2 linked regions of the Orrella dioscoreae genome follow. The protein of the gene in region 1 interacts with the protein of each later gene in a pairwise test. Links are inferred from orthologs where the notes say so. Each region holds a gene or a part of one and is shown on either strand. Other genes may lie near its edges. The genes, in order: ODI_RS20430 and ftsA.

What was found.
Region 2: the proteins of ODI_RS20430 (region 1) and ftsA interact in binary tests that used the Escherichia coli proteins (3 or more experiments, as listed by UniProt). The link is inferred for Orrella dioscoreae from one-to-one orthologs.

Annotation. Positions count from the first base shown.
Region 1 is NZ_LT907988.1:4,453,107-4,456,215, forward strand. The notes cover bases 134-2,928. They hold ODI_RS20430 (rod shape-determining protein), read right to left. Parts: upstream 2,156-2,928; coding sequence 1,112-2,155; downstream 134-1,111. Other genes in these bases: mreC (rod shape-determining protein MreC), read right to left, coding at 134-1,036; gatC (Asp-tRNA(Asn)/Glu-tRNA(Gln) amidotransferase subunit GatC), read left to right, coding at 2,415-2,726; gatA (Asp-tRNA(Asn)/Glu-tRNA(Gln) amidotransferase subunit GatA), read left to right, coding at 2,723-2,928. In the rest of the region: rod shape-determining protein MreD, read right to left, coding at 1-54; more of mreC, read right to left, coding at 110-133; more of gatA, read left to right, coding at 2,929-3,109. UniProt on the Escherichia coli protein: Forms membrane-associated dynamic filaments that are essential for cell shape determination. Acts by regulating cell wall synthesis and cell elongation, and thus cell shape.
Region 2 is NZ_LT907988.1:1,030,037-1,033,331, reverse strand. Bases 8-2,988 are described here. They hold ftsA (cell division protein FtsA), read right to left. Parts: upstream 2,121-2,988; coding sequence 894-2,120; downstream 8-893. Other genes in these bases: ODI_RS04685 (D-alanine--D-alanine ligase), read right to left, coding at 2,941-2,988; ODI_RS04690 (cell division protein FtsQ/DivIB), read right to left, coding at 2,125-2,928; ftsZ (cell division protein FtsZ), read right to left, coding at 8-664. Outside these bases: more of ftsZ, read right to left, coding at 1-7; more of ODI_RS04685, read right to left, coding at 2,989-3,295. UniProt on the Escherichia coli protein: Essential cell division protein that assists in the assembly of the Z ring. May serve as the principal membrane anchor for the Z ring.

The sequences.
Region 1 (3,109 bases):
CGTGCCCCAGACGAACATGCCGCGTGCGGGGCGCACAAGCGTGTCCGGCTCCACCGACTTGGGCCGGGGAACGGGCGGGCTGCTCGCGCGCGAACGCGTGGCGGAGGGGTCAATCGGCTTTCGGACTTGCACCGTCTGCGTCGTTGGTGGTGGGCGCGGGATCGGCTTGGACAGCCGGCGCCGCGCTCGGTTCAGGAATGGCGCTGTTGACCTGCAGCACCAGGAAATGCCGGTAACGCTCGGGGTGCGCCAGTGGCTCGGCAACCGCCCGGGCGAAACCCGATGCGGAATCGCGCTCGACCAGATCGACACGGGCCACGGGCAGGCCTGCCGGGAAGAGACCGCCCACGCCGCTGGTGACGAGGGTATCGCCCTCGCGGATATCGGCGTCGGCCGTCAGGTAGCGCACCTCGACCTTGCCCTGCGCCGCGCCGCCAAAGGCGATGAGCCGCAGGCCATTGCGCAGCAGCTGCACCGGGATGGACACCTGGTCATCGGTGAGCAGCGCGGCCTCGGCCGTCATCGGGGTGACGCGCACGATCTGGCCCACCACGCCGCCCTCGTCGATCACGGGCATGCCGGGCGCAATGCCCGAGGAACTGCCCTTGTTGAAGACCAGGCGCTGATTGAAGGCGCTGGCGGGCTCGTACAGCACCTCGACCACCACGGCGGATTGCTGGGTCGTGTCGGACACCCCCAGCAGCCGGCGCAACTGCGCGTTTTCGGCGGCCAGCTGCGCCGCGTGCGTGGACACCTGCGCGAGCTCGATGCGCTGGCGCTGCAAGGCTTCGTTCTCGGTGCGCACCAGCGTGGCGGCGTTGGTCCAGTCGTTGACCTGGCGCACCAGGTCGCGCGGCAGCAGCACCGCGCGCTGGAAGGGATACAGCGCGATGGAGACAGTCTGGCGCACGGGCTCGAAAACCCGCCACTGCGCGTCAGCCACCAGCATGGCGAGCGACAGCAAGGCCAGGACCAGCAGTTTGACCTCTGCTGGCGGGCCGCGCCGGAACATCCGGGGCAATGCAGTTTGTCGCATCGAAAATCAGGGCAGCGGGCCGCCTGGGGCCTACCCGCCAGCCACCGCCAGCGATGAACCGGCGGCCAGCCGACCTCAGTCGTTGAGGAAAATGGCGCCCAGCTTTTCCAGGTGCTCAAGGGCGTCGCCGCAACCACGCACCACGCAGGTGAGCGGATCTTCGGCCACGACCACGGGCAGACCGGTTTCTTCCTGCAGCAGGCGATCCAGGTCGCGCAGCAGCGCGCCACCGCCGGTCAGGGCGATGCCCTTGTCGGTGATGTCCGCGCCCAGTTCGGGCGGGGTGTTTTCCAGCGCGATCTTCACGGCCGACACGATCTGGTTCAGCGGATCGGTCAGCGACTCGAGGATTTCGTTGGAGGAAACGGTGAAGCTGCGCGGCACGCCTTCGGCCAGGTTGCGGCCCTTGACCTCGATCTCGCGGACTTCGGAACCCGGGAAGGCCGAGCCGATTTCCTTCTTGATGAGTTCGGCGGTGGGCTCGCCGATCAGCATGCCGTAGTTGCGGCGGATGTAGTTGACGATGGCCTCGTCGAACTTGTCGCCGCCGACGCGCACGGAACCCTTGTAGACCATGCCACCCAGCGAGATCACGGCGACCTCGGTGGTGCCGCCGCCGATGTCGACGACCATCGAGCCGCTGGCGTCCGACACATTCAGGCCGGCGCCGATCGCAGCCGCCATCGGCTCCTCGATGAGGAACACCTGGCTGGCGCCTGCGCCCAACGCGGACTCGCGGATGGCGCGGCGTTCCACCTGGGTGGAACCGCAAGGCACGCAGACGATGATGCGCGGGCTGGGCGCCAGCATGTTGCGCGGGTGGACCATGCGGATGAACTGCTTGAGCATCTGCTCGGTCACGGTGAAGTCGGCGATGACGCCGTCCTTCATGGGGCGGATGGCTTCGATGTTGCCGGGCACGCGGCCCAGCATCTGCTTGGCTTCGTGGCCGACGGCCTGGATGATCTTCTTGCCGTGAGGACCGCCTTCGTGGCGGATGGCGACGACCGACGGCTCGTCGAGGACGATGCCTTTACCACGGACGTAGATCAGCGTGTTGGCCGTACCGAGGTCGATGGCCATGTCGCTGGAGAAATAACTGCGCAGAAATCCGAACATGGGGCTCAGCTATCTAGGAATTGGGGACAAAAGGAGGACGAAATGGAACTGCAAACGACAAAACCGCGGGCGACCGGGCGAGACGCTGTCACAGCGTCGTCAAGCAGCGGCGCAACCGCGATTAAACAATGAATGATAACTTATAATTTCTTTGAAACAGCGCGAAAATACTGGCTATTCTTGGTTTCCGGGCCTCCCGGACCGCGTATCGTCCAGCGCGCTCCTCCGCCCTCCGCCCCTCCGTTTTTGACATTTCCCCATGGCGCTGAACGAACAAGACGTCGCACGCATTGCCCGGCTGGCCCGCATCGCCCTCCCCCCCGAAAAGCTGCAGCATGCCCAGGCAGAGCTCAATGGCCTGCTCGGCCTGATAGAACGGCTGCAATCCGTGGACACCAGCGGCGTCGAGCCCCTGGCGCACCCGCTGTCCGCCTATGAAGACGTGGTGCTGCGCCTGCGCGACGACGTCGCCACCGAGCCGCCCGGCTCCGAAGACCGCCGCGCCAGCCTCATGGCCAATGCGCCGGCCTGCGCCGACGGTCTCTTCCTGGTTCCCAAGGTCATCGAATAATGTCTTCCCCCCTGCACACCCAATTCGACGGCGTGGCCGGCGTGCGCGCCGCGCTGGAGCGCCGCGACGTCAGCGCCGTTGATCTCGCGCAAAGCGCGCTGGACGCCATCGCGGCCCGCGCCAGCCTCAATGCCTTCCTGCACGTCGACGCCGAACTCACGCTGGCCCAGGCCCGCGCCGCCGACGCCCGCATTGCCGCCGGCCAGGCCGGCCCGTTGACCGGCGTGCCCATCGCCCACAAGGACGTCTTCGTCACGCGCGGCTGGCGCACCACCGCCGCCAGCAAGATGCTGGGCCAGTACGTCAGCCCCTTCGACGCCGCCGTGGTCGAGCGCCTGGAAGCCGCGGGCGCCGTGTCGCTGGGCAAGCTGAACTGCGATGAA
Region 2 (3,295 bases), 3.4 Mb from region 1 along the record:
CCTGGCCCTGCTCGCCCATGATCGTCTTGACGTCTTCGAAGTCGACGTTGACGTTGCCTTCCACGTTGATGATTTCGGCGATGCCCGCGCAAGCGTTGTGCAGCACGTCATCGGCGGAACGGAAGCAGTCGTCCTGGGTGGCGTCTTCATCCATCAGGTCGTACAGGTTTTCGTTCAGCACGACGATCAGCGAGTGCACGTGCTTGGCCAGCTCGCCAATGCCGTCTTCCGCCATCTTCAGGCGCTTGTTGCCTTCGAAGGTGAAAGGCTTGGTCACGACGCCCACGGTCAGGATGCCCAGTTCCTTGGCCACTTCGGCCACGACCGGACCCGCGCCCGTGCCCGTGCCGCCGCCCATGCCGGCCGTGATGAAGACCATGTTGGCGCCATTCAGCGCCGAACGGATCTCCTCGCGTGCCGTCTCGGCAGCGGCGCGGCCTTGCTCAGGCTTGGCGCCGGCGCCCAGGCCGGTGCGGCCCAGACGGATCTGCACCGGCGCTTCCGTGGCGGCCAGCGCCTGGGCATCCGTGTTGCAGCAGATGAAATCCACGCCGCTCACGCCGGAGCGGATCATGTGGGCCACGGCGTTGCCGCCCGCGCCACCGACACCGACCACCTTGATCACGGTGCCCTTGGTGTTGTTGTCCAACAGTTCGAAGTTCATGGTGTGACTCCCTCACAAAGTCAGTAGATACGATTCAAAAACACGACAGCCTGTTCTTCAGAAATCGCATCAAAGTCGTTGCCGGCCTTTCGCCCGCCGCGAGTTTGATACGCCTCCTCTCAGCGGAACGTCCCGCGTTCCGCCCTTCCCTGCTCCAGGCCAACCCCGGCCCGTTCTTGCCTTGCCTGCCGCCCCCGCGTCCCGGCTGCTGACGCGACGGCGTTCTTGCTCAATTCATGAACCACTCCCGCATGCGCGCCAGGATCTGCTTGAAGCTGCCCGTCTGCTGCGCCACCTTGCGGCCGCGCAGGCGCTGCATGCGCGCCTCGGTCAGCAGGCCCATCACCGTGGAGAAACGCGGGTTGTGCATCACGTCCGCCAGGCTGCCTTCGTAATCGGGCACGGCCACGCGCACGGGTTTCAGGAACACGTCCTCGGCCAGCTCCACGACGCCCGGCAGCAGCGACGTGCCGCCGGTCAGGACCACGCCCGACGCCAGCAGGTCTTCGTAGCCCGACTCGCGCACCACCTGCTGCACCAGCGAGAACAGTTCTTCGATACGGGGCTCGATCACGGCGCCCAGCGCCTGGCGCTTGACATGGCGCGGACCGCGGTCGCCCAGTCCCGGCACTTCGACGTTCTCGTCGGGGCTGGCCAGCACCTGCTTGGCCACGCCATAGCGCAGCTTGATCTCTTCCGCATCCGGCGTCGGCGTGCGCAGCATGGCGGCGATGTCGTTGGTGATCTGGTCGCCGGCAATCGGAATCACCGCGGTATGGCGGATCGCGCCGCCGGTGAAGATGGCCACGTCGGTCGTGCCGCCGCCGATGTCCACCAGCACCACGCCCAGCTCCTTCTCGTCGGCCGTCAGGCACGCCATGCTGGAGGCCAGCGGCTGCAGGATCAGGTCCTGCACTTCCAGGCCGCAACGGCGCACGCACTTGATGATGTTCTGCGCGGCGCTCACGGCGCCGGTCACGATGTGCACCTTCACTTCCAGGCGCAGGCCGCTCATGCCGATGGGCTCGCGGATGTCCTCCTGGCCGTCGACGATGAACTCCTGCGTCAGCACGTGCAGCACCTGCTGGTCGGTCGGGATGTTCACCGCCTTGGCGGTCTCGATCACGCGGGCCACGTCGGTGGCGGTCACTTCCTTGTCCTTCACGGCCACCATGCCGCTGGAGTTGAAGCTGCGGATGTGGCTGCCGGCGATGCCGGTGTAGACGTCGCGGATCTTGCAGTCGGCCATCAGCTCGGCCTCTTCCAGCGCGCGCTGGATCGAGTTCACCGTGGTCTCGATGTTGACGACGACGCCTTTGCGCATGCCGCGCGACTCGTGCTGGCCCAGGCCGAGCACTTCGAAGCGGCCTTCGGGCAGGATCTCGGCCACCACCGCCACCACCTTGCTGGTGCCGATATCGAGGGCAACGATCAGGTCTTTGATGTCACGGGTCATGGCTTCAGGGCTTTTTCTTGGGTTGTGTTGTTGAAGGCGGCGCGGACAGCGTCAGCGCGAACCCATTCGTGTAGCGCAGGTCGGCGTGCTCCACGGCACGCTCGCCCAGTTGCCGCGTCAGCGCCGGCCAGGCCTGCACGAAGCGCTGGATGCGCGCCGAGAAAGGCAGCGCGCCGGGCAGCCCGTGCGGGTCCGGCGCCTCGGCGCCAGGGTCGCGCCCCAGGTCCAGCCGCATGCCGTCCGACAGCAGCACCTGCCAGGCATAGCGCGGGCTGAGCGCAAGCGTCGTCACCTGCACCTGCAGCGGGGCGAACCAGCGCGCGAGTTCCGCGTAGCGCTGGACCACCAGGCTCTCGGTCCCTTCGGGGCCGGTGAACTGCGGCAGTTCCGCGTCGTCCTCCAGCTCGCCGAGGTTGGCCGTGAATGCCTCGCCCCAGGTGTTGATCATCTGGTTCTCGTTCCAGAGCGCCAGCGGCTGGTGCTCCTCGATCACCACGCGCAGCGTGTCCGGCCAGATCCGGCGCAGCGTGGCGCGGCGAACCCAGGGCACCTGCTCGAACATCTCGCGCGTCTCGTCCAGGTCCACGGTGAAGAAGTTGCCGTGCATCTTGCCCGCGATGGAGGCGCGCATGCTCGCCGGCGACACGTAGTGCAGCGTAGAATCCGGTGCCGCCTGCAGCTCGATCGCCTTCAGGGTGAACACCGGCCGATGCGCGAGCCACGTCACGCCCGCGCCCAGCAGGGCGAGGACGGCCAGCACCATCAAGGTGTTGGCAATGACGTTGATCGAACGGGCGTCGTTCCACACGGATCGTTCCGGTCAGGTGTTGCATTGGGCGCGCTGCACTTTGCAGGACGCGTCGGAAAGAATCTTCACGCACAGGGCGGCATAGCTCATGCCCTCGGCCTTGGCGGCCATGGGCACCAGCGAATGCCCCGTCATGCCCGGAGAGGTATTGATCTCCAGCAGCCATGGACGGTCCTGCGCATCCAGCATGAAATCCACCCGCCCCCAGCCCTCGCAGCCCACGGCGCGGAACGCGCGCTCGCTGAGCGACAGGATGGTGGCGGTCAGCTCGGCCGACAGGGGCGCGGGGCACAGATAGCGCGTGTCGTCCGAGAAATACTTGTGCTCGTAGTCGTAGTTGCCCGAGGGCGCCACGATCTCGATGACC